DNA from 3 places in the Arthrobacter sp. TJ-270 genome. Region 3 is predicted to be linked to each of the others. Evidence: predicted binding sites of a transcription regulator. Region 3 holds the regulator's gene; each other region holds the start of a gene.
What was found. Region 3 encodes HrcA, which represses chaperone genes, less so after heat shock. Its sites were predicted from a motif close to TTNGCACTCGNNNNNNNCGAGTGCNAA; they were not measured.
Positions count from the first base shown of each region.

Region 1: the regulator HrcA is predicted to act here: its motif matches at 8,527-8,553, upstream of AC4D2M_RS07750 (Hsp20/alpha crystallin family protein).
Region 2: the regulator HrcA is predicted to act here: its motif matches at 2,959-2,985, upstream of groES (co-chaperone GroES).

Region 1 is NZ_JBZCNB010000003.1:109,442-119,861, forward strand. Features, by position in the region: gene AC4D2M_RS07705 (SRPBCC family protein) at 18-590, shown strand; gene pstS (phosphate ABC transporter substrate-binding protein PstS) at 653-1,765, opposite strand; gene AC4D2M_RS07715 (FAD-dependent oxidoreductase) at 1,825-3,312, opposite strand; gene AC4D2M_RS07720 (transketolase family protein) at 3,425-4,441, opposite strand; gene AC4D2M_RS07725 (transketolase) at 4,438-5,301, opposite strand; gene AC4D2M_RS07730 (cysteine hydrolase family protein) at 5,545-6,108, shown strand; gene AC4D2M_RS07735 (hypothetical protein) at 6,151-6,357, opposite strand; gene AC4D2M_RS07740 (SDR family oxidoreductase) at 6,478-7,275, opposite strand; gene AC4D2M_RS07745 (DUF4383 domain-containing protein) at 7,478-7,939, shown strand; gene AC4D2M_RS07750 (Hsp20/alpha crystallin family protein) at 8,018-8,458, opposite strand; tRNA gene AC4D2M_RS07755 (tRNA-Val) at 8,632-8,705, opposite strand; gene AC4D2M_RS07760 (DUF2630 family protein) at 8,863-9,108, shown strand; gene AC4D2M_RS07765 (flavodoxin family protein) at 9,169-9,777, shown strand; gene AC4D2M_RS07770 (formate/nitrite transporter family protein) at 9,868-10,420, shown strand, end outside.
Region 2 is NZ_JBZCNB010000001.1:457,343-467,762, reverse strand. Features, by position in the region: gene AC4D2M_RS02170 (glutamate--cysteine ligase) at 1-77, opposite strand, end outside; gene AC4D2M_RS02165 (DUF421 domain-containing protein) at 278-823, shown strand; gene AC4D2M_RS02160 (shikimate 5-dehydrogenase) at 827-1,648, shown strand; gene AC4D2M_RS02155 (class I SAM-dependent methyltransferase) at 1,658-2,866, opposite strand; gene groES (co-chaperone GroES) at 3,124-3,420, shown strand; gene groL (chaperonin GroEL) at 3,514-5,124, shown strand; gene guaB (IMP dehydrogenase) at 5,259-6,869, shown strand; gene AC4D2M_RS02135 (ABC transporter ATP-binding protein) at 6,921-8,774, shown strand; gene AC4D2M_RS02130 (GuaB3 family IMP dehydrogenase-related protein) at 8,833-9,972, shown strand; gene AC4D2M_RS02125 (glycerol-3-phosphate dehydrogenase/oxidase) at 10,023-10,420, shown strand, end outside.
Region 3 is NZ_JBZCNB010000004.1:204,379-214,798, reverse strand. Features, by position in the region: gene AC4D2M_RS10060 (ComEC/Rec2 family competence protein) at 1-1,291, shown strand, start outside; gene holA (DNA polymerase III subunit delta) at 1,341-2,369, shown strand; gene rpsT (30S ribosomal protein S20) at 2,470-2,733, opposite strand; gene AC4D2M_RS10045 (hypothetical protein) at 2,935-3,171, opposite strand; gene lepA (translation elongation factor 4) at 3,533-5,386, shown strand; gene hemW (radical SAM family heme chaperone HemW) at 5,414-6,643, shown strand; gene AC4D2M_RS10030 (DUF4870 domain-containing protein) at 6,648-7,079, opposite strand; gene AC4D2M_RS10025 (DUF3097 domain-containing protein) at 7,196-8,047, opposite strand; gene hrcA (heat-inducible transcriptional repressor HrcA) at 8,191-9,207, shown strand; gene dnaJ (molecular chaperone DnaJ) at 9,274-10,401, shown strand; gene AC4D2M_RS10010 (16S rRNA (uracil(1498)-N(3))-methyltransferase) at 10,417-10,420, shown strand, end outside.

The DNA.
Region 1 (10,420 bases), on a different contig from region 3:
AAGAGGAGGAACAGACAATGGCAACAGTTCAGGAATTTATTGACGTTTCAGTGCCGGTGTCCACCGCCTACAACCAGTGGACGCAGTTCGAGACCTTCCCTGAGTTCATGGGGGGAGTGGAGTCCATCACCCAGATCTCTGATACCCGAAACCACTGGGTCACCAAGATCGGCGGGGTGGAACGGGAGTTCGACACCGAGATCACCGAACAGCACCCCGATGAGCGCATTGCATGGAAGAGCACCGATGGGAAGTCCCATGCCGGCGTCGTCACCTTTCACAGGCTTGATGAGTCCACTACCCGGGTAACTGTCCAGCTGGACTGGGATCCGGAGAGTTTCACCGAGAAGGTCGGAGCAGCGGTTGGAGCCGATGACCGGCAGGTGAAGTCCGACCTCGCCCGCTTCAAGGAGTTCATCGAGAACACGGGGAATGAGACGGGTGCCTGGCGGGGCAACGTCGACGCGCCCGGTTCGGGTTCGGCTACGGTCAGCCAGACGGCCGATCCCCTGGCGGGGGGCGCAGGCCTTGCCGATCCGTCGCTGGACGATCCGGAGTCGGGTGGACCTCGAGCCTCCAACCCGGCCTAAGGCAGAACACGAAACGGAGGGTCCGCTTGCGCGAGGACCCTCCGTTTTTCACGTGTAGGTGTTTACTTCTCGACGCTGATCGTATTGATCGCTTCCGTGGCGCGCTTCGACAGGCTCTCTGAGATCGGCGCGCTGCCGGCGGCTTCGGCTGCGGCCTGTTGCCCCTCATCGCTGACCACAAAGGAGCCGAAGGTTTTGATGAGATTCGCGGTTTCCTCATCCTCGTAGGTAGCGCAATAGATGTGGTAGGACACGAGGACCAGTGGGTATGCTCCGGCCGCTGTTGTTTTCCGGTCAAGGTTCAACGCGATGTCGAATTCGGCGCGGCCTTCCACCGGCTCAGCGACGTCGACGGCGGCAGCAGCCGCTTCCGGACTGACCGAGACATACTCATCGCCCACCAGGAGCTTCGCCCTGCCGAGCGGCGGTCCCACGGCGGAGTCGTCCGCGTAGGTGACCGCTCCTTCTGTGCTGGAGACGGTGCTGACGACGCCGGCATTGCCCTTGGCGTTCTCTCCCGCCAAACCGGACGGGAAGGTGCCGTCCGCCTCGTCGGTCCAGACGTCCGGCACCACTGAGTGCAGATAATCGGTGAAGTTCTCTGTTGTTCCCGAGTCGTCCGAGCGGCTCACGGGCGTGATACGGGTATCGGGCAGGTCCACGCCCTCGTTCTGGCTCGCGATCGCGGGATCATTCCAGCTCGTGATCTCACCGTGGAAGATGCGGGCGATCGTTTCCGCGTCGAGGTTCAGCTCCTCGATTCCCGGAAGGTTGAAGGCGATGCTGATGGGGGCCACGTAAGCCGGAATGTTGAACGCGCCGTCGGGGCCGCATACTTCGCGCGACTCCTCGAGCTCTTCCTCGCTGAGGTAGGCATCCGATCCGGCAAAATCGACTGCACCGGCAAGGAGAGCACCACGGCCCGCCCCGGACCCGTCGGGAGAGTACTGCACCCGAACATCCGGGTGGATGGTGGCAAACTCCGACTGCCAGGCATTCATCGCAGGACCCTGCGCCGATGATCCGGCACCGGTAATGGTTCCACTCAGGCTGGAGGAAGCGTTCTCAGCCGCAGCTTCCTGCTCGGAGCCAAGCGGATAGTCCGAGCCGCAGGAGGCGACGGTAAGACCGGCAGCACAGCTGAGGGCGATGGTAAGAGCGCGACGAAAAATCACACGCCCACGATACAGGTGAATGCTGAGTGAACCCACGTTGAATAGCGGGTGAACTCATCCTAGGGCGCTTGAAGGTCGCGCGTGGCAGGTCCTTCCAGCCGTTCGCCGTCGTGGGTGAAGCGCGAGCCGTGCAGCGGGCAGTCCCATGATCGCTCGGCATCGTTCCAGCTCAGAACTCCGCCGAGGTGCGGACAAACCGCGGACACACGATGGGTCACGCCGTCGATCTGGCAAATCCCGACCGGCCGCGCACCGTTGCGCACGACGACGCCCTGACCCTCAGGCGGCTGAGCGTGGGAGGATCGAACCAGCCCTCCCAGCCAACCGGCGACCATTTCGCGGCCCACACCGGCATTGGTCTTCGCGGTGCTGAGTGCATCCTGTTTGCCCACGCGGATTTTGTAGAGCTCATTCGCCCAGGGCATGTTCCCACCGAGAATTTCCGCGGACAGGGCCAGGGCTGCAGCTACTCCGTTGGTGAAGCCCCACTTGTCGAAACCGGTGGCGGTGTAGATGGACTGGCCTCCCACCGGCATCTTGCCGACATAGGGAACGGACGACGCCGGTCGGTAGTCCTGCGCCGACCAATTGAATGCCGGTTGTGCAGTGGGGAAGTGCTCCTGGGTCCAGCGGATGATGTCATCGACAAGGGACTGGGTGTGCGCCTGGCGCCCGACGGCATGCCCGTTGCCGCCCACGATGAGATACGGCCGGCCTTCAACCGTGGCATTGCGCAACGTCCGGGAGGGCGAATCGACCGAGAGGTACATGCCGTTGGGGATCTCATCCTGCACCGTGAAAGCGACCGCATAGGAACGGTGCGGTTGGAGGACGGAAAAGTGTCCGCCGCGGTCCAGGATCGGAGTACCCGTGGCGATGACCACGTGGGCTGCTGACACCTCACCGACGGAGGTCTGGACGGTGGTTCGTTCGCCCTTTGTACTGCCCGCCTTCACCCCCGTCACCCTTGCGCCCTCGACCAGGTGGCCGGAATGTTTCCGCAGGTCGACGGCCAGTGCCGCGAGCACCTCCATCGGGTGTACCTGCGCCTGGCCTGGTACGCGCAGGGTGCGCGTCACCGGGAAGGGCAGTTCCGAAGAGTCCCCCAGAACGGCGGTGAGTCCGGAGTTCGCGCACGCATCGCGTTCGTCACTGAGGAGGCGGGCGCCGTCGTCGGTTACCGCGTAGTTCACTGCGTCGCGCAGCTCGTGGCGAACTCCGTTCTCGTCACAGAACCGGAGCAGCCAGCTCTGGCCTTCGCGGTTTCCGGTGACGTAATGGCGAGCCAGGGCCGCGCCGTGATGCTTGATGATCGAGGACAGCCGGGTGCCCTGCAGCAGTGACACCTTCGCCGTGCTGTTTCCCGTGGTAACCGCTCCGACGGTGCGGGCTTCCAGGACCGCAACGCGCTGGCCGGACCGCGCAAGCAGCGCGGCCAGGGTGAGCCCGGTGATGCCGGCACCGACGATCACAGAGTCGTACTGGCCGCCCTCCTGGAAGGCGTCGACTGGGATGCGCGGTGACGATTCAAGCCAAAGTGATTTCACAGCCAGTTCTCCTTCTATACGGCGGTTGATCAGTTCCGCCCAATACCTCCGTGTGGCCAACGCTAGACCTCGCCGGGGATCACCTCAAGGAGTGGCCGAGCTCGAGCGGCTATCAGTCCGCGCGTTCCGTATGCGGGGGGTTCAGTAGCCTCTTGACCCGCTCAACGATCTTCGAGGTGCTGACCCCGTAGCGGTCGTTGAGGGTGGGCAGGGCGCCGGCGTCAAGGAATTCGTCGGGCAACCCAATCGGGGTGACGCGGCGATGAACGCCGTCACGCACCGCAGCGTGTGCCACTGCGTCGAAGAGGCCGCCGATGATTGTGTGGTTCTCACAGGTGAGAACCACTCGGTCCCGAGCCAGCTCGCGCAGAATGGTGGCCTCGTCCAATGGCTTCAGAGTCGGCACGTGCAAGACGGCCACGTCTACTTTGTCGAGCGCCAGCGCCTTCGCTGCTTCCAGCGCACGCTCGGTCATCAGGCCGGTGGAAATGAGCAGCACTTCTGCACCGTCACGGAGCAACTGGGCCTTACCCAGCTGGAACGTGTAGTCGTACTCGTCGAGGACCCTCGGGACCTTGCCGCGCAGAATGCGCATGTACGTCGGGCCCTCGTGTGCAGCCAGCTGGGGGACGGCCTGCTCAATATCGACCGCATCACAGGGATCAACAATGGTCAGGTTGGGCATGCCGCGGAGGATGGCAACGTCTTCCGTGGCTTGGTGGGAAGGACCATAGCCGGTGGTGAGACCGGGCAGCGCGCACACCATATTGACATTCAGGTTTGCCTCGGCGATATCCAGGCAGAGGAAGTCATAGGCGCGGCGTGTGGCAAAGACCGAGTAGGTCGAAACGAAGGGGACGAAGCCTTCCAGCGCCAGGCCTGCTGCGGCTCCGAGCAGTGCCTGCTCGGCCATGCCGATCTGGTAGAAACGATCCGGCATGGCATCGCGCAGGATATGCAGGTCGGTGTACTTGGCCAGATCGGCGGAAAGACCCACGATCCGTTCATCCTGCTCCGCCAATTGGACGAGCGCGTGGCCGAGCGGAGCGGCGGTGACGCGCTGGCCCTCATGGGCGAGGGATGCACTCATCGCATCCGAGGTCAGTCTCTTCTTCTGGGTGGTGCTCATGCTTCGAACGACTCCTTCAGCTGCTGGTGGGCCAGTTTCCATTCATCAGGGGCAACGGACATGAAGTGCAGCTTTTCCCGGTTCTCCAGGAACCGCACGCCCTTGCCGAGCTTGGTGTTCACGATCAGGCAGCGGGGTTGGGCAGCATCTGCGGCGCGCAACTCCTCCAGAGCGGTGAGGACGGCGGAGATGTCGTTGCCGTCAACGCGTCGGGTGATCCAGCCGAAAGCCTCCCATTTGCCGTCGATCGGCTCCATGCCGAGGGTCGATGAGCTCTTTCCATCGGCCTGCTGGTCATTGAAATCGACAATGGCGATGAGGTTGTCCAGCGCGTGGTGTGCGGCTACCGCAGCCGCTTCCCAGGTAGAGCCCTCGTTCAACTCGCCGTCGGACAGGATGTTGTACACAAAGGCCTGGTTCCTTTTTCGCTTGAGGCCGAGCGCCACCCCGTTTGCGATCGTGAGTCCGTGGCCCAGCGATCCACCGGAGATCTCCACGCCGGGCGTGTAGGAAGCCATCGCCGACATGGGCAGTCGCGAGTCGTCGGTTGCGTAGGTTTCCAGTTCCTCGCGCGGGAAAAACTTCGCCTCAGCCAGCGCAGCGTAGAGCGCAATGGCGTAATGGCCGATGGAGAGCAGGCATCGGTCTCTGTCCTCCCACTCAGGGTTGGCAGGATCGAGCTTGAGCTGGTCGGTGTAGAGGACGGCGAGTACGTCGGCCAGATCGAGCGCCTGTCCAATGTAACCCTGCCCCTGCACCTCGGCCTGGATGAGCGCATTGGTTCGGATGCGGTGGGCCGCTTCCTTGATTCGCTGTAGACGCTCCGCGTCAGGCGCGATCTGTTCTGTGGTCGATTCCATGGGTGTTCACCTCGTGTGGATTTCTCCGGTTTCGGCGAAACGCGCTCCTTAGCGGTCACGACCGCCGACGACGGCATTGTGTCAGGACTCACATTAGTCGCTCGACTGTTAACAGTCAACAAGTAGGCCGAGGAGGCCCAGTTGTTTGCCCTTGTCTTGTATGCAGCCACCCCGCCGCACGGGTGGAACGTAAGTATGCTGGCTAAATGGTCGCAATGGACCCGCAACAGGGAAGGAAGAGACATGACGGCTGCGCTGCTGATTATCGATATGCAGAAGGCGTTCTTCGAGGATGAAACCCTCGGACGGCAGCAGGATCCGCTGGTCAAGGCATGTAACTCGGCCATCGCGGATGCCCGTGAAGCCGGTATTTCGGTCTATGTAATCCGCACGGAGCATCAGCGGGACAAATCGACGTGGACCCTGAGCATGCTCGACGACGACCAGGGATTCCTTTTCAGCGGCACGGAACAGGCGGAGCCCGTTGACGGGCTGGACATCGACGGACTTCCGGAATTGGTGAAGACACGGGACAGCGCCTTCTTCGGTACCGATCTACTGCAGCGTCTACGCAATCTCAGCGTGGATACGGTTGTCCTCGCCGGCGTAGCGACACACAACTGCATAGCTCAGACTGCGGCGGATGCGTACGCCAACAACGTGCGGGTGGCGTACGCGAAGGAGGCGATCGCCTCCACCAATGAAGAGTATGCGGAGAACGTCCTTGGTGTGCTGATGGACGAATACCGCCAGCAGTCCCTCAATGCAGAAGACGTCCGGAAGCTCTTCGCCGTGGGTCGGGCCTGAGCGGGGGAGCGCCTGGGCACCGGTGCCCTGAGGGTGATGCAGTCAATATCCGATGCTGTATCCGTCCTCGCGGTGGAAGAGGCGCCGTCCCGCACCGTCGTCAAGACGGACCCAGACTACTGAGGAATCGTCTGCGCGATCGTCCAATACTCCCGTGTATTGGTTGCCGGACTGGTGGCGCAAGGTGACCTGCTGGCCGCGCTTCAAAGCGGAAAAGTCGGTCAGGGACTGGTGCTGCGAAGTGGTCATGGAAGAGCCTCTCTGAAGTGTGACTGACGCCACACTATTGGGCCTTCCTGAATGTTTGGTGAATGGAGTCTGGACAAAAACTAGGCAAACAAGCAAAAAACTAGTGACAGCAAAACGACCTCAGCCCTTCCGCCACGCGTGGTCGTGAAGGTGCGAGCCGGCCTGCGGTCCCATCTGCAGCATCCCGCCGTCAACGGCCCACGACGCGCCGTTGACGTAACTGGCCGCCGGCGTTGCGAGGAAGGCGATCACTGATGCGACTTCCATGGCAGCACCTGGACGGCCGATCGGGATGCCGGGGCGGTCGACCTCTTTCGGGTCCTCATCCTCGGCATCATTCATTGGCGTGGAGATCTCACCAGGGAGGACCGCATTCACGGTCACGCCGAGATGGCTCAGTTCAAGCGCCATGGTGCGCACAAGCCCGCCGAGCGCATGTTTGGAAGCGTCGTATGCAGTGGAGCCGACGCGTGGCTGTTCCTGGTGCACGCTGGTGACGGCGATGATCCGTCCGCCGTTGCCGGCTTCGATCATTCTCTGCGCCGCGCGCTGCATGCAGATGAACGCGCCGTCGAGGTTGACCGTCAGGATGGTCCGCCAGGTGTCGAAATCTGTTTCGAGGAAGGGCATCGGCTTGTTCATGCCCGCGTTGTTGACGAAGACGTCGAGCCCGCCGAGCTCTTCTGCGAGGTGATCAACCACAGCTGCCCCCGCCTCGGGGTCGGAGGTGTCCAGGTGAGCGATCACCGCCCGGCGTCCGCGCTGCTCTACTTCCCGCGCGGTTTGCTTCGCCCCCTCTTCTCCGGAATGCCACGTGATGCCGACGTCCATTCCGGCCTCGGCGAGGGCCACCGCAGTCGCCCGTCCAATACCCGAGTTGGATCCCGTCACTATTGCAGTCTTTGGTGAGAATGTCATGCACCATCCTCCCCAAGGTCCGGCAGGCACCGCAAGGGTCGATAACCAGACAAAGGGTTATCGAAAAGTTAACTAAGCATGCTTTCTATTTCCACTTCATTGTGTCAGTCTGGCATTACCAGTGGCGGGAAGTGCTGTTCATCATCTCGCAAGAACAAACGCCGACGCCCCGCCACGCCGGCAGATCAGAGGGGATATAGCAATGGCATCCACACACTCATCGGACCCGGGAGTTACAACCCGAAGCAACATCCAGAAAGCCGCGCTCGCAGTCGGAATAGTCTTCCTGCTTATCGGTATCCTCGGATTCATTCCGGGCATCACCAGCAACTACGATCAGTTTTCCATTGCGGGTCCTGGCTCGGAAGCGTTCCTGCTCGGGATCTTCCAGGTCTCCGTCCTGCACAATATCGTTCACCTCCTGTTCGGCGTAGCTGGTGTGGTAATGGCGAAATCGGCGACCGGCGCCTATAACTTCCTCCTGTGGGGAGGCGTTATCTATGCCGTTCTGTTCATCTATGGGCTGATTGTCCCGCATGACTCAGATGCCAACTTTGTCCCCTTCAACGCAGGGGACAACATCCTGCACCTGGTCCTCGCTATCGCCATGATTGCTCTCGCGCTTGCGCTGCGGGACAAGCACCGCACGGTTCGAGGCCGGTAACCTTCCAGAGGAGAAAGAACGACGACGGGTCGCAGCCCGTCGTCGTCGTTCTTTTTGCTGTGGTTCGGTGAAGGGGGATTAGGCTTCCACAGCCTTGTCGCCCCGTACCGGCTGGGCGTCCTCGCCTGAGACCACCTCGATCTTGCGGGCCTTCGCGCGCTCGCTGACCGGGATGGTGACGCTGAGGACACCGTTCTCATACCGTGCGGAGATGGCGTCAATGTCGATACCCTGACCAAGGTTCAGCTGCCGGAGGAAGGATCCGCTGTCACGTTCGCGGGTGAGCCACTTGACCCCCTCAACGTTGCGCAGCGTGCGCTCGGCGCGGATGGTGAGCAGCTGCCCGTCGACGTCAATATCAACTGACCCCGGGTCAATGCCGGGAAGGTCAGCGCTGAGGATGTAGTGGTCGCCCTCGCGGTAGAGGTCCATCGGCATCAGGCGCAGGCCCTGGCGGGTATCCAGAAGTGCGCCGGCCACGCGGTCCAGTTCGCGAAATGGGTCGAATTTCATAGCCATGATGGTTCACTCCCTGAGAATATCTAGTGTGCTGGGGTTGAGCCTTGTTCGCTCAACCTGTAGGTAGATTAGCACTCGACCCCATGGAGTGCTAACTCCTTTTTGTTCGCTCATAACGAACGCAAGCCCACGAAAAAACCCGTCCCGCGGGTGGCGGGACGGGCTACGAACAGTGCCTGCGCGGGGCCTCGATCCCCGGGCCTTCCGCGTGTGAAGCGGATGCTCTACCAGACTGAGCTACACAGGCAAATAGTTCCCAGTCAGTTTAGGGCATCGATGGAGTGATCACGCAAACGCCCCTTTCGGTGGATATTCGGGCGGACACTAAGTAGCCTGTCTATCCCGGCCTGTCTCGGGACATCCCAGCGGGCGAGCACTTCTCGAAGCCAGCGAAGGAGTTTGTCATGAATGATCAGGACATTTTGGCGCGGATTCAGTCCCTTGTCGATGAGGAGCACGGACTGCGCGATTCCTCCCCCGATGAGAGTGACTCCGCCGAAGACCGGCGGGGCCGCCTGCGGCGGGTCGAGGAGGAACTCGATCAGTGCTGGGATCTGCTCCGCCAGAGGCGGGCAAAGCAGGATGCGGGGGAGAGTCCCCAGGAGGCAGAGGCCCGGCCGATCGACCAGGTGGAGGGGTACCGCCAGTAAGCTGTCCCGTCCACGACGGGAACGGCGACGAAGATCGTGTACAGAGTGGAAGGAACCCCCATGGAAAACCTGAAAGCATTTGCGCTGATCTGCACGCTCAGCCCCTCACCCGCTGAATCGAGCTCTGGCCTTATGGCCAGCCGCATTCTCAGCAAGCTGGAGGAGCAGGGTGTAACGACGTCGTCGGCCCGGGTCGTGGACTACAACGTGGCTCCCGGCGTGGAAATCGACATGGGTGAGGGGGACCAGTGGCCGCAGCTCCGGCGGCAGATCCTGGACGCGGACATTTTCCTCCTCGCCGCTCCAATCTGGGTGGGCCACATGAGCAGCATTGGGCAGCGCGTGTTTGAGCGGCTGGATGCGGATCTGTCCTCCACCGATGATGACGGCAGGCCTATCATGTACAACAGGGTGGCACTCACCGCCGTCGTCGGGAACGAGGACGGCGCCCACCACGTCACCGCGGAGATGCATCAGGGTTTGAACGACATCGGCTTCACGGTTCCTGCCCAGGGCGGCGTGTACTGGGTGGGAGAGGCGATGCAGACGGTGGATTTCAAGGACCTCGACCAGGTGCCTGATCCGGTTGCCTCGACCATTTCCGCTATGACTGCGAACGCGGTTCACCTCGCGAAGTCGTTGAAATCGGCGCCCTACCCTGCGCCGTAGCATCGAGTTGGCAGGCAAGGCGGTGAAGAGCCCCAGGAGGGTTAAGTCCTGCCCGATCGCGAATACTTCAACGGAAAATAGGCGAGGCGCTTGGAGAATCACCAGAACGACCGCGACGCGCGACGGCGGGAACTCGGCAACACACCCGGCCCGGTCGAGGATGAGATCGAGGAGTCGTTCGACCGAACCGTCGACGAAGGTGCCCAGCGCCTGCACCGCACTTTCCCCGATGTCCTCATCACAGGGCTGTTCGGTGGTTTTGAAATAGGCATCGGCGTCATGGCCTACCTGGCGGTACTCCATCAGACGGATAGTCATCTACTGGCTGGAGTCGCATTCAGCGCCGGTCTGATAGCGCTTCTCCTCGCGAAAAGTGAGCTCTTCACTGAGGGTTTCCTTGTCCCGATTGCTGCCGTCACTGCCAAGCAAGCCACTATTGGCCAACTCGGCAAACTGTGGGCTGGCACATTGTTCGCTAACCTCGCGGGCGGCTGGCTCTTCATGGCGTTGGTGATGACAGCCTTCCCGCAGTGGACCCCGACCGTCGTCACTGCGGCCGAACACTACGTCGGCGCCGGCTTCAGCTGGCAGACAGTGTGCCTGGCCGTGCTTGGCGGCAGCACCATCACGCTCATGACGCGGA
Region 2 (10,420 bases), on a different contig from region 3:
TTATACCGGTCAACAAGTGCGAGCTCCCACTCAACGCCGAGGGTCGACTGCTCCGACTTCGCGAACTCTATCTTCAATGGGTATGTGCTCCTGACCGGTACCGGACGGTGGGGAAAATTTGCCTCGGTATCGCGCCATCGCGGGTGAGAACTGACCTCAATAGTAGTGCAGAGGGCATGCTCTACGGTCGCTGAAGACGCCTCTGGGACTTAGTGTGAAGGTCAAGCCTTCGTGAGAAGAGGCACAACATGCACGCCGCGAGGAGCGAAAAGCATGAATGATCAGGAACAGGTTGGGAGTCGGTATGTGGTTCGATAGCTGGGCTGATGTTGGTCGGGTACTGCTGGTCGGCTCCGCCGCCTACGTCCTTCTCGTCGTCGTTCTTCGATTGTCGGGCAAGAGGACCCTCAGCCAACTCAATATCTTCGATTTCATCATCACGGTCGCACTCGGATCCACGCTGGCAACCATCCTGCTCAGTTCCGATGTCTCCTGGACTGAGGGAGCGTTCGCACTCGCCCTGCTGGCGGCGCTGCAGTTCATCGTGGCCTTTTTGTCGTCCCGCTGGCCTGGGTTCAGGGGAGCGATCACTTCCCGTCCGGTTCTCCTGTTCAGAGATGGCCAGGTCCAGGAAGAGGACCTCCGCAGGAACCGGCTGACGAAATCGGAACTTCTCCAGGCCGCCCGAATGCAGGGCAACGGTGACCTTTCCAACGTCGCGGCGATTGTGCTGGAGACCAACGGGAAAGTCAGCATTATTTCGAAGCAGAAGTTTGGTGATGGTTCCACGCTGGAGGACGTGAAGGGCGCAGGTCATAATTGACGGGTGCCGATCCTGAATAAAGACATGGTCCTGTGTATTTCCCTCGCTGCGAGGCCTAGCAACATCGGAACCCGTTTCCACAACTGGCTTTACGACCAGCTTGGGCTGAACTACATCTACAAGGCGTTCACCACCACGGACCTGCAGGCCGCCATCGGAGGTGTCCGGGCATTGGGGATTCGCGGGTGCGCCGTGTCCATGCCGTTCAAGGAGGACGTGATCCCGCTGATGGACCGGATGGATCCCTCGGCGCTGGCGATCAACTCGGTGAACACCATCGTGAACGACGACGGCGTCCTCACCGCGTACAACACCGACTACCTTGCGGTCGCCGAACTGATCGGACAGCGGACGGAGGTAACGCCGTCGTCGTCGGTTCTGTTGCGCGGATCAGGCGGAATGGCCAAGGCTGTTGCGGCGGCCGTGAGGGATGCGGGATTCACGCAGGTCACCGTCGTGGCCCGGAACGAAGAGGCAGGCAGGCGCCTGGCGGGGCTGTACGGGTTCGAGTGGCAGGCCGAGCCCGGCGATTCCACCGCGGACCTGCTCATCAATGTGACCCCGCTCGGTATGGCAGGGCAGGACGAGGAGGTCCAGTCATTCAGCGACGAGGCGATTGCTTCATCGTCGCTGGTGTTCGACGTCGTTGCGTTGCCGTCCGAAACGCCGCTTGTCCAGGCTGCCCGGCGAGCAGGCAAGCCCGTGATTACGGGTGCCGAGGTAATCGCGCTGCAGGCCGCCGAACAGTTTGTGCTCTACACCGGGGTGCGGCCGACGGCTGAGCAGATCCGCGAGGCGGGCGAATTCTCGCGCCGGCCGGCCTAGTTTTTCCCCTTAGCCCAGCACCGGATCGACGACGACGGCGACGCGGTCTTCACCGATCCTCGTCAGTACCAGCGTGGCTTTGCGGACTGACTTCTTCGAGCCGGCGAGCAGTTGTTTGCGCAGCTCCTCGGGGGTGACGGAGGTCCCGCGCTTCTTGATGTCGAGGACGCCGATGTCGTTTGCCTTGACCCAGGACTTCAGGGCCTTCACGTTGTACGGCATGACGTCAAGGATCCGGTAGGGCCTCGCGAACGGGGTTTCGACCAGTTCCGGCGCGCAGATGTACGCGATGTGCGGATCGACCAGGTGTCCGCCGATGCGCCGTGCGACGTCGGCAACCAGGCCCGTGCGGATCACGGCGCCATCCGGCTCGTAGAGGTACCCCTCGACGGGACCGAGCGGGGCGTCGTCCTCGCCGAAGTCGGTATTGCTGGTGAGTTCCGTGGCGCCCGCCGCGCCGATCAGCAGGGCGCTGCGGCGGACGTTGTCGCGGCGGAGCGCATTGAACCAGAGGACGACTTCGGTGACATCGCCGTCCACTGAGACCCACTGCGCTTCGCAGTTCGGAGGGATGGCGTCGTGGGGTATCCCAGGGCCCAGCTTCACGCCGACCGGCATCCCTGTATCGGCGAGGCTCTCGACGAAGGACAGGGGAGGCGAAAAGGCCTCCGGGTCGAAGAGGCGTTTGGTGCCCGAGCTGGAAGTGGTCCTTCGGGCCGGATCCAGCCAGACGCCGTCGTACCCGCTGAGGTCCACCGTTGACGCGTCAGCGTTGACCACCGTGGCGTTGGACCAAGGCAGGAGGTTCATCGTGGCGGCTGCCGCGGTGGTTTCATCAAGTTCGACGGCGGTGACGTCGCGTTCGAGGGTGGCCAGGGCCATCGAGTCGGCGCCGATGCCGCAGCCGAGGTCGGCCACCTTCTGTAGCCCGGCTGTGACGTAACGCTGGGCGTGCCGGGCGGCGACGTTGAGCCTGGTCGCCTGCTCGAGTCCGGCGGGCGTGAACAGCATCCGGGCGGCGAAGGGACCAAACTTGGCCTGGGCCTTGGCCCGCAGCCGGGACTGGGTGAGGGCCGCGTTCACCACCTCGGGGGAGTGGCCCGCAGCGCGGAGCTGTTCGTTGAGCCGGAGGCTTTCGGACTCGGAGTAGGGTCCGAGCGAGTTGAGCAGCTCCCAGCCCTCGGGAGTCAGGATGGGCTCAAGGAGGTTCTGGGTCAAGGTACCGCTTTCGGCGAGGGGGCTGGGCCGGGCTCTTCAGTCTAGACGTCACTCTCCCGGATCGGATCCCCCACCTGCTTTGCAGTGACACTTTGGCACTCGCCTTGACCGAGTGCTAACCGTTGCATAAAGTCGGACTTGGCACTCTCGCTATGAGGGTGCTAATCCTTCGAGGATGCGCCAACCGGCACCGCGACGACGGTCAGCGCCTGCTCGAAACCCCAGATTCATTCAAACCAAGTGAAGGAGAGGTCCGAGTGTCGGTCTCTATCAAGCCTCTTGAAGATCGTATTGTTGTTCGGCCGCTGGAAGGCGAGCAGACCACCGCTTCCGGTCTGGTTATCCCGGACACCGCCAAGGAAAAGCCCCAGGAGGGCGAGGTCGTCGCAGTAGGCCCCGGCCGCGTTGACGACAACGGCAACCGCGTTCCGGTCGACGTAGCTGAAGGCGACGTCGTCATCTACTCCAAGTACGGCGGAACCGAAGTCAAGCACAGTGGCCAGGAGTACCTGGTTCTCTCCGCCCGCGACGTTCTGGCGATCGTCGTCAAGTAGTTGTGCAGAAGAACCCCGGTCACATTCGGCCGGGGTTCTTTCCTGTAAGTAAGCGCATCCCTGCACAAGCCTGAAAGGAACGTAACCAATACAATGGCAAAGCAGTTGGAGTTTAACGACGCCGCTCGCCGCTCGCTGGAAGCCGGCGTCGACAAGCTGGCCGACACCGTCAAGGTGACGCTCGGCCCCCGCGGACGCAACGTCGTCCTCGACAAGAAGTGGGGCGCCCCCACCATCACGAACGACGGCGTGACCATCGCCCGTGAGGTTGAGCTCGACGACCCCTTCGAGAACCTCGGCGCACAGCTCGCCAAGGAAGTTGCAACCAAGACCAACGACGTTGCCGGTGACGGCACGACGACGGCCACGGTCCTCGCACAGGCACTGGTCAAGGAAGGCCTGCGCAACGTTGCTGCCGGTGCGGCCCCGGGCGCACTGAAGCGCGGCATCGAGGTCTCCATCGAGGCCGTTGCCGGCCGCCTGCTCGAAAACGCCCGCGAGGTCGTTGGCAAGCAGACCGCAAACGTTGCCGCTATCTCGGCCCAGAGCCAGGAAGTGGGCGACCTGCTCGCCGAAGCCTTTGAGAAGGTCGGCAAGGACGGCGTCATCACGATCGAGGAATCCTCGACTACGCAGACCGAGCTCGTCCTCACCGAAGGCATGCAGTTCGACAAGGGCTTCCTGAGCCCCTACTTCGTGACCGACCCCGAGCGCCAGGAAGCCGTCCTCGAAGACGCGCTGATCCTGATCAACTCGGGCAAGATCTCCGCTCTGCAGGAGTTCCTGCCGCTGCTCGAGAAGGCGCTGCAGGCCGGCAAGCCGCTGTTCATCATCGCTGAGGACATCGAGGGCGAAGCACTGTCCACCCTGGTGGTCAACAAGATCCGCGGCACCCTCAACGTTGTTGCGGTCAAGGCTCCCGGTTTCGGTGACCGCCGCAAGGCCATGCTCCAGGACATCGCCACCCTCACCGGTGCGCAGGTCGTTTCCCCGGATCTGGGCCTGAAGCTCGACCAGGTCGGCCTCGAAGTGCTGGGCACGGCCCGCCGCATCACCGTGACGAAGGACGCCACCACCATTGTTGACGGTGCAGGCAGCGAGCAGGATGTTGCCGATCGCGTTTCACAGATCCGCGCCGAGGTTGAGCGCACGGACTCTGACTGGGACCGCGAGAAGCTCCAGGAGCGCCTCGCCAAGCTCGCCGGCGGCGTTGGAGTCATCAAGGTCGGCGCAGCCACCGAGGTTGAGCTCAAGGAAAAGAAGCACCGCATCGAAGATGCTGTTTCTTCCACCCGCGCAGCCCTGGAAGAAGGAATCGTCGCAGGTGGCGGTTCCGCGCTGATCCACGCTTCGAAGGTCCTCGAAGAAGACCCGGCTGTGCTCAAGCTCGAGGGCGATGCGGCTACCGCCGTCGGCCTCGTCCGCCGTGCACTGGTCCAGCCGCTGCGCTGGATCGCCGAGAACGCAGGCTTCGAGGGCTACGTTGTCGTTGACAAGGTCGGCCAGCTTGATGTCAACCACGGCTTCAACGCCGTCACCGGCGACTACGAGAACCTCGTAGATGCCGGCATCATCGACCCGGTGAAGGTCACCCGCTCGGCCCTGCGCAACGCAGCTTCGATCGCCGCACTGGTTCTCACCACCGAGACCCTCGTGGTTGAGAAGCCGGCCGAAGAAGAAGAGCACCACGGCCACAGCCACTAGCGGCACATAGCCACTAAAGGCACCAGCCACCGGCAGCACTTGGCCGCCAGGGGCGCTCGAGCAACGTTCCGGTCTTCCCCGAAGGCCGGAACGTTGCTCGTTTCACATCTTTAAAGGGGTCATTGGAATAGGGGATGGATTCCATTCGTTCTACGATAGAAGCCGGAACGCGCCGGTCCACCGCACTGGCGATACTCCCACAGCATCCCCCCGAAAGAGGCGCCGCGTTGAGCGAACAGTCGACCCCCCATGATCCCTTCGGCTTTGTTGGCCTGACCTACGACGACGTCCTGCTGCTGCCCGGACATACTGACGTCATCCCGTCCGAAGCGGATACCAGTTCCCGGGTTTCGAAGCGCATCAGTGTGCAGACCCCGTTGTTGTCCTCCGCCATGGACACCGTCACCGAAGCCCGCATGGCGGTTGCCATGGCGCGCCAGGGCGGCCTCGGCGTCATCCACCGCAACCTGTCGATCGCCGACCAGGCCGAGCAGGTGGACCGCGTCAAGCGCAGCGAGTCCGGCATGATCACCAACCCGGTCACCGTCGGCCCTGACGCCACCCTGCGCGAGCTCGATGACCTCTGCGGCCATTACCGCGTCTCGGGCCTTCCCGTGGTCGACGGCGACGGCAGGCTCCTCGGAATTGTCACCAACCGCGACACCCGGTTTGTCTCCGAGCACGAGTTCCCGCACCGGCTGGTCCGCGAAGTGATGACCCCGATGCCGCTGGTCACGGGCCACGTGGGCATCAGCGGTGAGGATGCGATCGGCCTTCTGGGCAAGAACAAGATCGAGAAGCTTCCCCTTGTCGACGACGACGGCATCCTCCGCGGCCTCATCACCGTCAAGGACTTCACGAAAGCGGAACAGTATCCGCTGTCCACCAAGGACGACGAGGGCCGCCTCCGTGTCGGAGCCGCCATCGGTTTCTTCGGCGACGGCTGGGAACGCGCCATGACACTGGTCGACGCCGGTGTGGACGCATTGTTCGTCGATACGGCAAATGGCCACAGCGCCGGCGTCCTCGAGATGATCGCCCGGCTCAAAGCCGAGAAAGCCGCCGGGCACGTAGACGTCATCGGCGGTCAGGCCGCTACCCGGGAGGGCGCGCAGGCGCTGATCGACGCGGGTGCTGACGGCATCAAGGTGGGCGTGGGACCGGGTTCCATCTGCACCACCCGCGTGGTAGCCGGCGTCGGCGTCCCCCAGGTGACGGCCATCTATGAGTCCGCCAAGGCAGCAATTCCCGCCGGCGTTCCGGTCATCGCCGACGGCGGCCTGCAGTATTCGGGTGACATCGGCAAGGCACTGGTCGCCGGTGCGGACACCGTCATGCTCGGCTCGCTCCTCGCTGGATCGGCTGAAGCTCCCGGCGAACTGGTTTTCGTCAACGGCAAGCAGTACAAGACCTACCGCGGCATGGGTTCTCTCGGCGCAATGCAGACCCGCGGCAAGAACACGTCCTACTCCAAGGACCGCTATTCCCAGGGTGACGTCAGCGGTGATGACAAGCTCATCCCCGAGGGCGTTGAGGGCCGGGTCGCCTACCGGGGCCCGCTGTCGTCCGTGGCGTACCAGCTGGTCGGTGGCCTGCGCCAGACCATGTTCTACACCGGGGCGCGCACCATCCCGGAGCTGAAGGCCAAGGGCAAGTTCGTCCGGATCACATCTGCCGGGCTGAAGGAATCACACCCTCACGACATCCAGATGACCGTTGAGGCGCCCAATTACGGGTCCAAGTAGCAGTTCGAAGTAGACGGTCCAGGTAGCAAGCCGAATAGCCGGACAGAGCAGATGAGCGACGAGTCCCTGCGCCCACCGCGGCCGGCTCGTCCGCGGCCTGCTCTGCGGCCGTACGCCCGTGCGGTGGGGCAGGTGCTGAAGGTCAGCATCAAGGCGTCGCCGGGCGGCGTCGCTATGAAAGTGGTCGGCTCGCTCATAGCTGCCGTCCTGCCGCTGGTCACCACCTACTTCGCTGCGCTTACGACGACGGCGCTTGCCGAGGCGTACGCCGGTGACCCTGATGCCGGTGGGCAGGCCATCGTGTATGTGGTGATCACCGCGGTCCTTGGCCTGCTGTGGGGCGGGTTCAACGGCGTCGACCGCTATATCCAGCAGGTGCTGAGCTTCCGCGTCGGGGCGATCGTAGGTGACCTGATGTATGAGCGGTTCCTCGCGCTTGAGTTCTGGCGGTATGACGACAAGGAAACCGTCGATCTCTACGACCGCGCCCGCAGGTTCTCCGACTCCTACTCGCGGGTGCTGGACCGCATTGCGGCAATCTTCACGCAGCTTGTCTCGGTGGTGCTCGCCATCGGCGCACTGGTACTGGTCAGCTGGTGGATCGCGTTGATCGTGCTGGTGGCCATCGTTCCCAGCGTGTATCTGCAGTTCCGCCTCTCTCGTGAACAGATGGCCCACTGGAACACCCAAGTCGACTCGCGGCGGCAGCGGCGGATGATCGAAACGAATCTCATGCGCCCGCAGCACATCGCTGAAATGCGGCTCTACGGCATTGTGGGTTATCTGATGGACCTGCGGTCCCGGCTCCGCGATGCCGATGAGAAACGCCGTCTCGAATTCCAGCGCAAATACATCCCCAGGCAGCTGCTCGCTGACTCGCTCCAGTACGGAGCCGAGGTGATCGCACTGATCTGGGTGGTCGGCCAGATCATCGTCCGCGCCCAGCCTGTCGGCCAGTTTCTCTACGTGCAGCAGATCGTCAGCCGCGCACTGGGAACGGCAACCAGTCTCGTCACCTCGCTCAGTTCCATCGACGAGGACCTGGCGAACCTGAAGGACTACGAGGAGTTCATGGGGTATCCCGTCGCCGTCGAAGGCCAACGGCGGTTGCAGCGGGCGCCGTCGTCCGTGCGCCTTGAAGACATCCGGTTCACCTACACCGGAAGCGACATCGAGGTGCTCAAGGGAATCTCGATGGATATCCGCAGCGGACAGCACGTCGCCATCGTCGGGGAGAACGGTGCCGGTAAATCGACGCTCATCCGGATTTTCGCCGGCCTCTATCAGCCGAGCGCCGGGCGCGTTCTGCTGGACGGTGAGAACCTTGCCAACATTGAGATCTCCTCCTGGCACCGGCACCTGGCAGTCATGTCGCAGGACTTCCTCAAGTACGAATTTGCGACCGCAGCCAACAACATCTATTTTGGCGACGTCTCCGAGCTGCGGGATGACGAACGCATCGTGCGCGCAGCCCACGACGCCGAAGCCGAAGACTTCATCAAAAGACTGCCGGGCCGCTTCGAGAACCACGTCAGCAACTGGATGGAAGACCCGCGCGGGCGCAAGGGCAGCGGACTCTCGGGTGGGCAGTGGCAGCGCCTGGCGATGGCACGGAACTTCTACCGGGACGCAACATTCATCGTGATGGATGAACCCACCTCGGCAATAGATGCGCTCGCCGAACACCGAATCTTCGGACGTCTGTTTGCCGACCGCGAGCACACCATCATCGCGGTGAGCCATCGATTGGCGACCATCGAGAAAGCCGACGTCGTCTACATGCTCGAGGACGGCCGCGTCGTCGAGTCCGGCACCCACACAGAACTGGTGGCACTGCGCGGACGCTACTTCAGGATGTTCGAAAGCCAGCTGGTGGGTGAGGACAGGACGGGGACGGTGAGCTGATCCCGTCCTGGCTTTCGTCGAAGCAGGACCGCGATTCGAGCTGGGATAACCTAGACCAGTGACTTATGAGATTGAGATCGGCCGAGGCAAGCGCGGACGCAGGGCATACTCCCTCGATGACATTGCGGTGGTCCCGTCCCGCCGCACCCGCGACCCACTGGACGTCTCGGTCCAGTGGCAGATTGACGCATACCAGTTTGAGATGCCGGTCATCGCAGCCCCCATGGACTCGGCCATGTCGCCTTCCACCGCAATCGCGATGGGCAAGCTGGGTGGCCTCGGCGTGCTCAACCTCGAGGGACTCTGGACCCGCTATGAGGACCCCACGCCCGTCCTCGAAGAGATTGCCGGCCTCTCCACGGAGGACTTCAGCCCCGCGGCCACGCGTCGGATGCAGGAGCTCTACGAGGCCCCGATCCAGGCTGAACTGATTACCAGCCGGCTGGCTGAAATGCGCGACGCCGGCGTCACGGTTGCCGGTTCGCTGACCCCGCAGCGCACGCAGGAGTTCTACAAGACAGTCCTGGCCGCCGGCGTCGACATCTTCATCATCCGCGGCACCACTGTCTCCGCGGAACACGTGTCCAAAAACGAGGAACCCCTCAACCTCAAGCAGTTCATCTATGAGCTCGACGTCCCGGTGATCGTCGGCGGCGCCGCCGGTTACACACCGGCGCTGCACCTCATGCGCACCGGTGCGGCCGGCGTCCTGGTCGGCTTTGGCGGGGGAGCGACGACGACCACCCGCCGCGCCCTCGGGATCCATGCGCCGATGGCCTCGGCCATCTCGGATGTTGCCGCCGCCCGCCGGGATTACCTGGACGAATCGGGCGGCCGCTACGTCCACGTCATCGCGGACGGCGGAATGGGCGCAAGCGGGGACATCGTGAAGGCCATTGCGGTCGGAGCCGACGCCGTCATGCTGGGCTCCGCGCTGGCCCGCGCCGAGGAAGCCCCCGGCAAGGGCTGGCATTGGGGGCAGGAAGCGCACCACAGTGAGCTTCCCCGCGGCGACCGGGTGAATGTCGGTACGGTGGGGCCGCTTGAGGAAGTGCTCTGGGGGCCGTCACATCACACCAATGGCGCCTCGAACATGATCGGTGCGCTGCGCCGCGCCATGGCAACCACCGGTTACTCGGATCTGAAGGAGTTCCAGCGGGTGGAGGTAGTGCTGTCGCCCTACCTTTCCAACGGCTGATTGCCTAAGGTTGAGGGACCGATTCGCGACAACGAAGGTGGATAACGGCCATGAACAAAGGCGCCCTCAGCCCCCAGCAGCGCGAAGAATCACTTGCTGCCCTGAAGTCCACTACCGAACCCGGCAAGGAACTGGACATCCTGATCGTGGGCGGCGGTGTCGTCGGCGTTGGTTCCGCTCTGGACGCGGTGACGAGGGGTCTTGATGTCGGAATCGTCGAGGCACGGGACTGGGCCGCGGGCACATCATCGCGGTCATCAAAGCTGATCCACGGCGGTCTGCGCTACCTTGAGATGCTCGACTTCGCTCTGGTCCAGGAAGCGCTCAAGGAGCGAGGGTTGCTGATCCAGCGGATCGCACCGCACCTGGTCCGCCCCGTACCGTTCCTGTACCCGCTGACCAAGCGCTTCATCGAGCGCCCGTATGTCGGCGCTGGAATCTTCCTCTA
Region 3 (10,420 bases):
ACTCTCAGCCCAACTCTTCTGTTCTCCGGTGCTGGCGCTCATTCAGCCGAGCTTGCCGACGTACTCGTTGCCTGCGAACATCGCGGCCTCACCGCTGGTTCCCTTCATCACCATCACCGGGATGGTGTCGGTTGTACTCGTGGCACTGGCGCCATGGGCAGCTATGCCTTTTGCAGTCGGGGCAGGATGGGTGGCAGCGGGTGTCGCCCAAATCGCTCGATTCTTCGCCTCCGCCCCGTTTGCGGCGATACCCTGGCCGGCCGGAATTGGGGGCGTGGCCCTGACAACGCTGGCAAGCGCCGTCGTGCTGGCGGCTGTGGCGCAGGGCTCGGAGGTTGTTGCCGGAACGCGGGCTGTACTCATCAGAGCACGTCAGGCGGTTGCCAGTGAATGCGCCGGGCGGCCAGGAACGGTCACGTCCCGCCCGGTGATGCGTTCCGCGGTCTGGGTAGCGGGGGGCTGCATCCTCGGTGTCGCCGCCCTTTGGGTGTGGAACGGCGCCTACGGTCATCAAACCGAGGACTGGACGGTCGTCGCGTGCGACGTTGGCCAGGGAGATGGGCTTGCCGTCAGGACCGGTCCGCGCAGCGCCATGGTGTTCGACGCCGGACCTGAAGCCGCACTGATGGATGCCTGTCTCGACCGTCTGGGTGTGGATACGGTCGACGTGCTTGTATTGACCCACCTCCATGAGGACCACTACGGCGGAATTGCGGGGGTGTTCCAGGACCGCTCGGTTAACCGCCTGCTTTACTCAACGGCCGAGGAGTCCTTGCCTTCCATCGTGTCCGAGGTGACAGCCCGCGTCGGCATCACGGGCGAACAGGTAAGCGCCGGGGTTACAGGGAGCGTTGGCAACGTTGACTGGACCGTCCTGTGGCCCAAGCCTGGACCCGTCATGACCTCCGAGAATGATGCCTCCGCCGTTGTGCTCGTGACGGCGGCCGGAGACCGGGGAAGCCCCGGTCTCGACATACTGTTCACCGGTGATCTCGAGGAAGATGCCGCCCGCCGCTTCCTGGCCGGCCATGCCAAGCTCACTAACGTTGGGGTGGACGTCCTGAAGGTGGCGCACCATGGCGCCCGCAATGGTGGAGCGAGCATGATCGATGCATTCGCCCCGCAACTGGCGCTCATATCCGTCGGTAGCGGGAACGACTATGGCCACCCGCATCCCGAAACACTCGACGCGCTCGAGGCGGCGGGTGTGCAAGTTCTCCGTACAGACCTGAGCGGAACCATCCTGCTTTCCCTGGAGGGCAATGCCGTGCAGATCAAGGCCACGCGCTGAGCTTGGATGCTCCGCACGCCCATGGCAAAGTTGAGCCAGCCCATTCCTCATGATCAGGAGCCCGTCTGTGTCCCCAAGCCCTGCAATTTCGGTTGCTACAAGCTGGCGCGAGGTTGCCCCGGCACCTGTCATCCTGCTGCTCGGTCCGGAAGAGTACCTCGCCTCCCGCGGCTTCGAATCCGTTCGGCGGCGCATGCGGGAAGCTGAGCCCGACGCCGAGACAGTCCGTCTGGACGCCGCGCAGTATGAGGCCGGATCACTGATCGTGCTGGGCAGTCCGTCGCTCTTCGGGGGCACGCAGATCATCGAAGCCCGAGGGCTTGCCCAGATGAATGATGCGTTTCTGCAGGACGCGCTGGATTACATCACAGATCCCGCCCCGGATGTGGTGCTCGTCATGCACCATGCCGGTGGTACCCGCGCCAAGAAGCTGCTCGATGCACTGAAGGCAGGAAAGGCGGTCCTGGTCGAGTGCCAGCCCCTGAAGAAGGACTCCGACAAGGCTGAATTCGTTGCCGCGGAGTTCCGTTCCGCACGGCGCCGCATCGAGCCTGACGCAGTGCGCGCACTCGTCGCCGCGGTGGGGTCCAGCCTCTCCGAACTGGCGGCCTCCTGCCATCAACTCGCCTCGGATGCGGACGGAGTGATTTCCGCAGAAACGGTGGAGAAATACTATGGCGGCCGGATCGAGGCAACGGGTTTCAAAGTGGCTGACGCCGCCTTGGCCGGCCGCGGCGGACAGGCGCTCGCCATGCTTCGCCATGCGCTCTCGACCGGTGCCGACCCCGTGCCGCTGGTTGCGGCACTGGCCATGAAGCTCCGCGCCGTCGCGAAGATTTATGGAGTCAGGGGCAGTTCTGCCCAGCTGGCCAAGGAGTTAGGCATGGCACCTTGGCAGGTGGACCAGGCGCGGCGCGAAGCCCAACGGTGGACTCCCGAGGGTCTCAACCATTGCATTCAGGTCCTCGCGGAAGCTGATGCCCAGGTCAAGGGTGAGGCGAAGGATCCAATCTACGCGGTGGAGCGCGCAGTCACGGCCATAGCACTGGGTGGATCCGCAACGGGCGGATCCCGCTGATGGAGTTAGCCGCGGCCTGACAGCTGAATCGGCGACACAGGTTAAACAGCTGTGGCCGGCCCCTGGGGGCCGGCCACAGCACGCTGAAACTGAAGGGCAATCAGCCGAGGTTGTTAACCCTCTTGGCGATTCCCGACTTGCGGTTGGCTGCATTGTTCTTGTGCAGAACACCCTTGCTTACGGCCTTGTCCAACTTGCGGCCGGCAACGGCGAGCGCAGCCACCGCTGCATCCTTGTCGGAGGACTCGACAGCGGTGTTGACGGCGCGGATGGCCGTCTTCAGCTCGGACTTGACCGAGTTGTTGCGCTGACGCGCCTTCTCGTTGGTGAGAATGCGCTTCTTCTGGGACTTGATATTTGCCACGTATAAGACTCTCTTTGTATTGCGGACTGGTCGTGAGGGATTTTCGGTGCGGCCAGAGACTGAGCGGCGTGGGGATACCGTGGCGACCGAGCCGAAGTGCCCGTCGACCTGCGCGGACACACAGCTATATAGGCTACCAGAACTCGAGGGCCCTCGCCTCCAGAGCCCTGGTCGGCGATTCGCGAACGGCGGTTGACAGTCTTACTGTCCGGACGCGCGTTCCAGCCGGTACATGACGTTATCGAAGAGTTGACGGTCAAGGGTGGCGCCGATGCGCCGTACGTCCCGCGGGTTGATCGTGAGTAGACGGTCCAGGTAGACCTCGCTGGGCCTGCCCTGCTTGTCCCACGCGCCGCTCCCGATATCAACGTATCCATCATGTTGGTACTCGGCGTTGTTTCGGTCCCGAGAGGTGAGCGATGAGAGCGAGGAGAGCACCGCCGTCGCGCCCGATGATCAGAACGGGCCGGTCCTTACCCTGACTCGGGTCTTCCTCGTACGGCACCCACGTCCAGACGATCTCCCCGGGATCGGCGGTGTTCCCGGGCTGCGGGTTATAGCGGCCCTGAGGAGCGCTGCGGGCTCGGCGCGGACGGGTGGCGATCGACTTCAATGCCGATGCAGCAAAACGGAACAGTGACTGCCCGAGGGATGACATGGGGCCAGCGTACCCGCCAGATTGCAGGCTCGAGACGTCCCCATGGGAGAATGGGATCTGCACATTTCCGCGCGGTCTGCGGCGCCGGCGTCGTCGTTCTCCCGCGGACATCCCGAAGTCCCACAAAGTAAGAGGTACCGAGTGTCACCCATGGCCCGCACCGCTCCGGTGCCCTCCGCCACGGATCCCGCGATCATCAGGAACTTCTGCATCATCGCCCATATCGACCATGGCAAATCCACACTGGCCGACCGCATGCTCCAACTCACCGGCGTGGTGGAGCAGCGGGACATGAAGGCCCAGTACCTGGACCGCATGGATATCGAGCGTGAACGCGGGATCACCATCAAGTCACAGGCCGTGAGACTCCCTTGGGAACTTGACGGCGTGAGCCACGCCCTCAACATGATCGACACTCCAGGCCACGTGGACTTCACCTATGAGGTGTCACGATCGCTGGCCGCGTGCGAGGGGGCAATCCTCCTGGTGGATGCCGCACAGGGGATCGAGGCGCAAACCCTGGCCAACCTCTACCTCGCGATGGAAAACGATCTCACGATCATTCCCGTGCTGAACAAGATTGACCTGCCGGCGGCCCAGCCCGAGAAGTACGCGGCAGAGCTGGCGAACCTGATCGGCGGCAAGCCCGAGGACGTTCTGCTGGTTTCAGGAAAGACCGGCGTCGGAGTCGAAGCGCTGCTGGACAAGATTGTCCGTGACCTGCCCCCGCCCGTGGGCGACGCTGATGCACCGGCCCGGGCCATGATCTTCGACTCGGTTTACGACACCTACCGTGGCGTCGTGACGTATGTCCGGGTGGTCGACGGACACCTGAGCCCGCGTGAACGCATCCAGATGATGTCGACGCGTGCCAGCCATGAACTCCTCGAGATCGGTGTCAGTTCACCGGAGCCCACGCCGTCCAAGGGGCTGGGGGTTGGTGAAGTGGGCTACCTCATCACCGGCGTCAAGGACGTCCGCCAGTCCAAGGTCGGCGACACCGTCACCAACCTGGCAAAGCCTGCCGCGGCGTCCCTAAGCGGTTATGCGGATCCAAAACCGATGGTCTTTTCCGGCCTTTACCCTCTGGACGGCGCGGACTATCCGGTGCTTCGTGATGCGCTTGAAAAGCTCATGCTCAACGATGCCGCGCTCGTGTATGAGCCGGAGACCTCCGCCGCGCTGGGATTCGGTTTCCGGGTGGGTTTCCTCGGTCTGCTCCACCTGGAGATCACCCGCGAGCGCCTCGAACGTGAATACAACCTGAGCCTGATTTCCACTGCACCCAACGTCGAGTATGAAGTGACGCTCGAGGACAAGAACATCGTCCACGTCACCAATCCCAGCGAGTACCCCGTAGGCAAGATCGCGGAAGTCCGCGAACCGATGGTTTCTGCGACAATCCTCGCGCCCAACGAGTTCGTCGGCACCATCATGGAGCTGTGCCAGAGCCGGCGTGGCGTCATGGGCGGAATGGACTACCTGTCGGAGGATCGGGTGGAGATACGTTATCGGCTCCCGCTTGCCGAGATCGTCTTCGACTTCTTCGACATGCTCAAATCCAGGACCCGGGGGTATGCCTCGCTGGACTGGAAGGCCGACGGCGACCAGGTAGCTGATCTGGTCAAGGTCGACATCATGCTCCAGGGAGAGCAGGTCGATGCCTTCTCCGCCATCACGCACCGTGACAAGGCATATGCCTACGGCGTCATGATGACCGGAAAGCTACGTGAACTGATTCCTCGGCAGCAGTTTGAGGTTCCCATTCAGGCCGCGATCGGCGCGCGCATCATCGCGAGGGAAAACATCCGGGCCATCCGCAAGGACGTTCTGGCCAAGTGCTACGGCGGTGACATCACCCGGAAGCGCAAGCTGCTCGAAAAGCAGAAGGAAGGCAAGAAGCGCATGAAGATGGTGGGCCGCGTGGAGGTTCCCCAGGAAGCGTTCATCGCTGCGTTGTCGTCGGACGAGTCCAAGGACAAAGCCAAGAAGTGACTGCAGTACTCCGCCGGGAGCGCAACCATGCCTAGCGCACTGCCGCTCGGAGACCCGGCTCCGTCCGACGGCGTGTTGCCTCCGGCGGCGGCGGCCGGTGCGATCGATCGTGACTTCGGGCTGTACGTGCACATACCCTTCTGTGCTGTCCGCTGCGGTTACTGCGATTTCAACACGTACACAGCGGCCGAGCTTGGCGGGGGAGCGTCGCAGGCCAACTATGCGCTCTCTGTTCAGCGGGAACTCAACTTCGCTGCCGGGGTGTTGACCGCTTCCGGCGTTGCCGAGCGTCCGCTGAGTACTGTGTTTTTTGGTGGGGGAACGCCCACGCTCCTGCCGTCGCAGGACCTGGCGCAGGTGCTGCAGACCGCGAAGGACGTTTGGGGCCTGGCACCCGGAGCCGAGGTGACTACGGAAGCAAATCCCGACTCGGTAACTCCCGAATCGCTCGAGGAATTGGCCCGTGCGGGTTTCACCCGGGTGTCCTTCGGCATGCAGTCCGCGGTGCCGCACGTGCTGGCCGTACTGGATCGGACCCACTCGCCGGCGAGGGTGCCCCTTGCGGTCGAGTGGGCGCGCGCTGCCGGATTGAAGGTAAGCCTTGATCTGATCTATGGCACGCCCGGTGAGGAGCTCCAGGACTGGGAGACCTCCCTCGAAGCCGCGCTTGCCCTCGAGCCGGATCATCTGTCCGCATACGCTCTCATCATTGAGGACGGCACTGCGCTGGCGAGGCGGATGCGGCGCGGTGAGGTTCCAATGGTCGACGACGACGACCACGCCGACAAGTACGAACTTGCCGAAAAGATGCTCCAGTCAGCTGGAATGTCCTGGTATGAGGTGAGCAACTGGGCGCGTACCGAAGGGGATCAGTGCCGCCACAATATTGCCTACTGGAAAGGGCATGACTGGTGGGGTGCCGGTCCGGGGGCCCATTCTCATGTAGGCGGAACGCGCTGGTGGAACGTAAAGCATCCATCCGCCTACGCCCAGCGTCTGGGGGCAGACGCTTCACCGGCTGCGGGCAGGGAAATACTGGATGACAACGCCCGCTATGTCGAGGATGTCCTCCTGCGCAGCAGGCTTGCCGAGGGGTATCCGACTGCCGCACTGCAGCCGGAAGGACGCCGCGCGGTCGCCGGACTGATTGCCGACGGGCTGATCGAGCCCTCTGCGGCATTCAAGGGGACTGTGCGCCTGAGCGGGCGGGGGCGGCTGCTTGCTGACGCCGTCGTTCGCCGCCTCCTGCCCAACTGATCTTCTAGTGGAAGATACGCAGGTTGAACGGGTAGCGGTACGGCCGACCGCGGTTCACGTGGATTCCCGCCGCAACTGCGAACCCGGCGAGGGTCACCCAGATGAGGGCATTGAGGACTGCGAAGATCCCGCCGATTCCGGGTAGCAGGGACAACAGCAGGCAGACTGCCGCAGCAATGCTAGGGGGAAAGGTGAAGTTGAACGCTTCCTTCGATTCCTGTTCCGTGAAGGGCCCGCGGTCCCGGTAGATCAGGAAAATGATCAGTGACGGGACGAAGCCCAAAATTCCGAGGAAATGGGCGAGCGTTGCCCACTGCCGGTCCTCCGCCGGAGTCAGCGGTGGAGCGCTGGGACTGGCACCCTGGAATGCGGGGACATTGTCCGGGGGTGCAGGGCGTGACGACGCGTCACCGTGCCGGTCTGCGCTGTTAGACAACGAAACTTCCTTCAAACTGGAGGACTTCACCGCGCATTCGCGCAGAACTTACTTCCTAAGGGTACTTGGTGGACAGGTCGGACAGGGTCGCCCGCACCTGCCGGAGCCCGGCGCGCCTATGCGCCTGATCCCGGTATGGTCAGGAAATCGATGACTTCCTCGACGCGGGCCAGCAGTGACGGTTCGAGATCAGCATAGGTATTGACTCCGCCCAGGATGCGTTTCCAGCCGGCCGCAACATCTGCCTGGGTGGAGTGCGGCCAGCCCAGGCGGGTCAGGATCCCGGTTTTCCAGTCCTCGCCGCGGGGAATGACCGGCCACGCCTCGAGTCCGAGTGCACGCGGTTTCACGGCCTGCCAGACGTCGACGTAGGGGTGCCCCACGATCAGCACGTTGTGCGCAGCACCCGGTACCTTCATGGCTTCGGCCGCTATCCTGGCTTCCTTGGTACCCGGCAGAAGGTGGTCTACAAGGATGCCCAGACGGCGGCCGCTGGACGGTGCGAAATCACGCACCACGCCTGCAAGGTCATCGACCCCGTGCAACGGCTCGACGACGATGCCCTCGACCCGTAGATCGTCTCCCCATACTTTTTCCACGAGTTCAGCGTCGTGGCGGCCTTCAACCCAGATCCTGCTCGCCCGTGCAGTGCGTGCGCGCTGGCCCGCAACCCGAACGGAACCTGAAGCAGTCCGTTGTGATACCGCGGCCTGCTTCACGGCAGGAATCAGCTCAACGGGCGAACCTTCATAGTGGAAACCGAACCCGAGCGGGAACGTGCGCCGCTTGCCGCGGCGGTCCTCCAGGATCATCACGTGCATCCCTCCGGACTTCTCGGTGCGAAGGATCTCGCCCACGAACCCGCTTTGGACATCCTCAAGAACGACACCGGGGCGGGCCTCGATCTTCTCAATTACGGCGCGCCGGGGCTGGGAGAGGTCCTGTGCGCCCCACTGGTGATACGACATGTGACTTCTCTCGCTTCCGCAATCCCTGCCGTTCGGACAGGCAGAGCCAATGCTAACAATCGCCTCAGACGTATTAGACTTGGCACTTAGGCGTGTTGAGTGCTAACTCAAGAAGCGGGCAGCGAAGTACATCGGAGGTGAACATGAGTGAGCCCAGGCGGCTTGAAGTCCTGCGAGCCATCGTTGAGGATTACGTTCATTCCCGTGAGCCGGTGGGGTCCAAGGCTCTGGTTGAACGCCACAAGCTGGGTGTCTCCTCGGCGACTATCCGCAACGATATGGCGCTTCTGGAAGAAGAAGGCCTTATTACCGCCCCGCACACCAGTTCCGGCCGTATCCCCACAGATAAGGGTTACCGCCTGTTCGTTGACCGGATCGCCGAGGTGAAGCCGCTGTCGGCACCGGAGAAGCGGGCTATCCGGGCGCTGCTGGAAAACGCGGAAGATCTCGATGACGTCCTGGACCGCACCGTTCGACTGCTCGCGCAGCTCACCAATCAGGTGGCCGTGGTGCAGTACCCGCACCTGGGCGCGGCGTCCGTCCGCCACATCGAGTTCGTCCTGCTCGCACCGACCCGCGTGCTTGTGGTGCTCATTTCCACCAACGGAGCGGTACAGCAGCGGGTAGTGCCCGTCCCCGCCGATGCGACCGAGACTGCACTTGCGGAGCTGCGTCAGCGCTTCCTTGAGAAAGTGTCGGGCGTGCGGCTGCCGTCGGTACCGCAGGAACTTGGCGCCTGCGCTGCGGAGCTTTCCCCAGCGCTGCAGCCGCTGGGCCAGGCACTTGCACACGGTCTGGAACAGTTGTCGGCTGCCAACCGCGAGGATCGCATTGTGTTGGCCGGCACGGCCAACCTTGCCCGTTCGACGCTGGACTTTCCCCTCACCATCGGCCCCGTCCTGGAAGCACTTGAAGAACAGGTAGTCATGCTTCGCCTCCTTTCGGAGATGGAGCAGGACGCACTCGGTGTCTCTGTCCGCATAGGTCGGGAAAACCCTTACGGCGGTCTCGCCGAGGCGTCCGTGATTGCCACCGGCTACGGACCGGACGCGCTGGCGAAGGTGGGGGTACTCGGACCCACCAGAATGGATTACCCCACCACCATGGCTGCCGTCAGAGCGGTAGCCCGTTACCTTTCCCGCATCCTCGATGAATCGTGACCGGATGACGGATCCCATGAACAGCAGCCGCTCACGCGGTGAGATAACAGGAAGTGATGTGCAGGAGTGAGTAATCACTACGATGTCCTTGGCGTTGCACGCGATGCCAGCGGCGAAGAAATCAAGAAGGCGTACCGCAAGCTCGCCCGCAAACTCCACCCGGACGTCAACGTCGGCCCTGAAGCGGCTGAGGAGTTCAAGCTGGTCACCCGCGCATACGAGGTGCTTTCGGATCCGCAGAAGCGGCGCGTCTATGACACCACCGGAAACGAAAACGGCACCGACAACGGGTTCGGCGGCGGCTATGCCGGCCCGGGCTTCGCCTTCCACGACATTTTCGAGACCTTCTTCGGAGGAGGCGGTCCCAGCGGTCCGCCGTCACGTACCCAGCGCGGCCAGGATGCCCTCATCGCCGTCCGTATCGATCTGAAGGATGCGGTCTTCGGCTCCAACAAGAAGATCGAAGTGGACTCTGCGGCAGTATGCCCCACCTGTGACGGATCCTGCACACAGCCCGGGACGTCGCCGAGAACCTGCGATATTTGCGGTGGGTCCGGGCAGGTCCAGCGCGCGGTCCGGTCCATCCTGGGCCAGGTTATGACGACGGCGACCTGCGGCACCTGCCAGGGGTACGGAACCGTCATCCCGCACCCCTGCAACGAGTGCAACGGGGACGGGCGTATACGATCACGCCGCAGCCTGACGATCAAGGTGCCCGCCGGTGTTTCAACGGGTACGCGAATCCAGCTTTCGGGTCAGGGGGAGGCAGGCACGGCGGGCGGCCCCCAGGGGGACCTTTACGTCGAAATCCGGGTCAACAGCGACCCGACCTTCCTGCGGGAGGGCGACGACCTTCACGCCACCTTGAGCGTGCCCATGACAGCGGCAGCTCTCGGCACCACCGTGACCATGACCAGCTTCGACGGTGATCAGGAACTCACGATCAAGTCCGGTACCCAGTCCGGCGAAGTGATCGCGCTCAAAGGTCTTGGAGTTACGCATCTGCGCGGATATGGCAGGGGAGATCTCCTGGTACACCTGAGCGTCGAGACCCCCCGGAACCTCGACGGCGCTCAGGAGGAGCTCCTTCGACGTCTGGCGGAAATGCGCGGCGAACAGTTCGCCGAAGGTCAGCTGGCCAGCAGCGGATCAGGGGTATTCGCCCGCTTGCGCGAGCGCCTCGGAAATCTCTGAGCGGTAGCCCGGACCATGA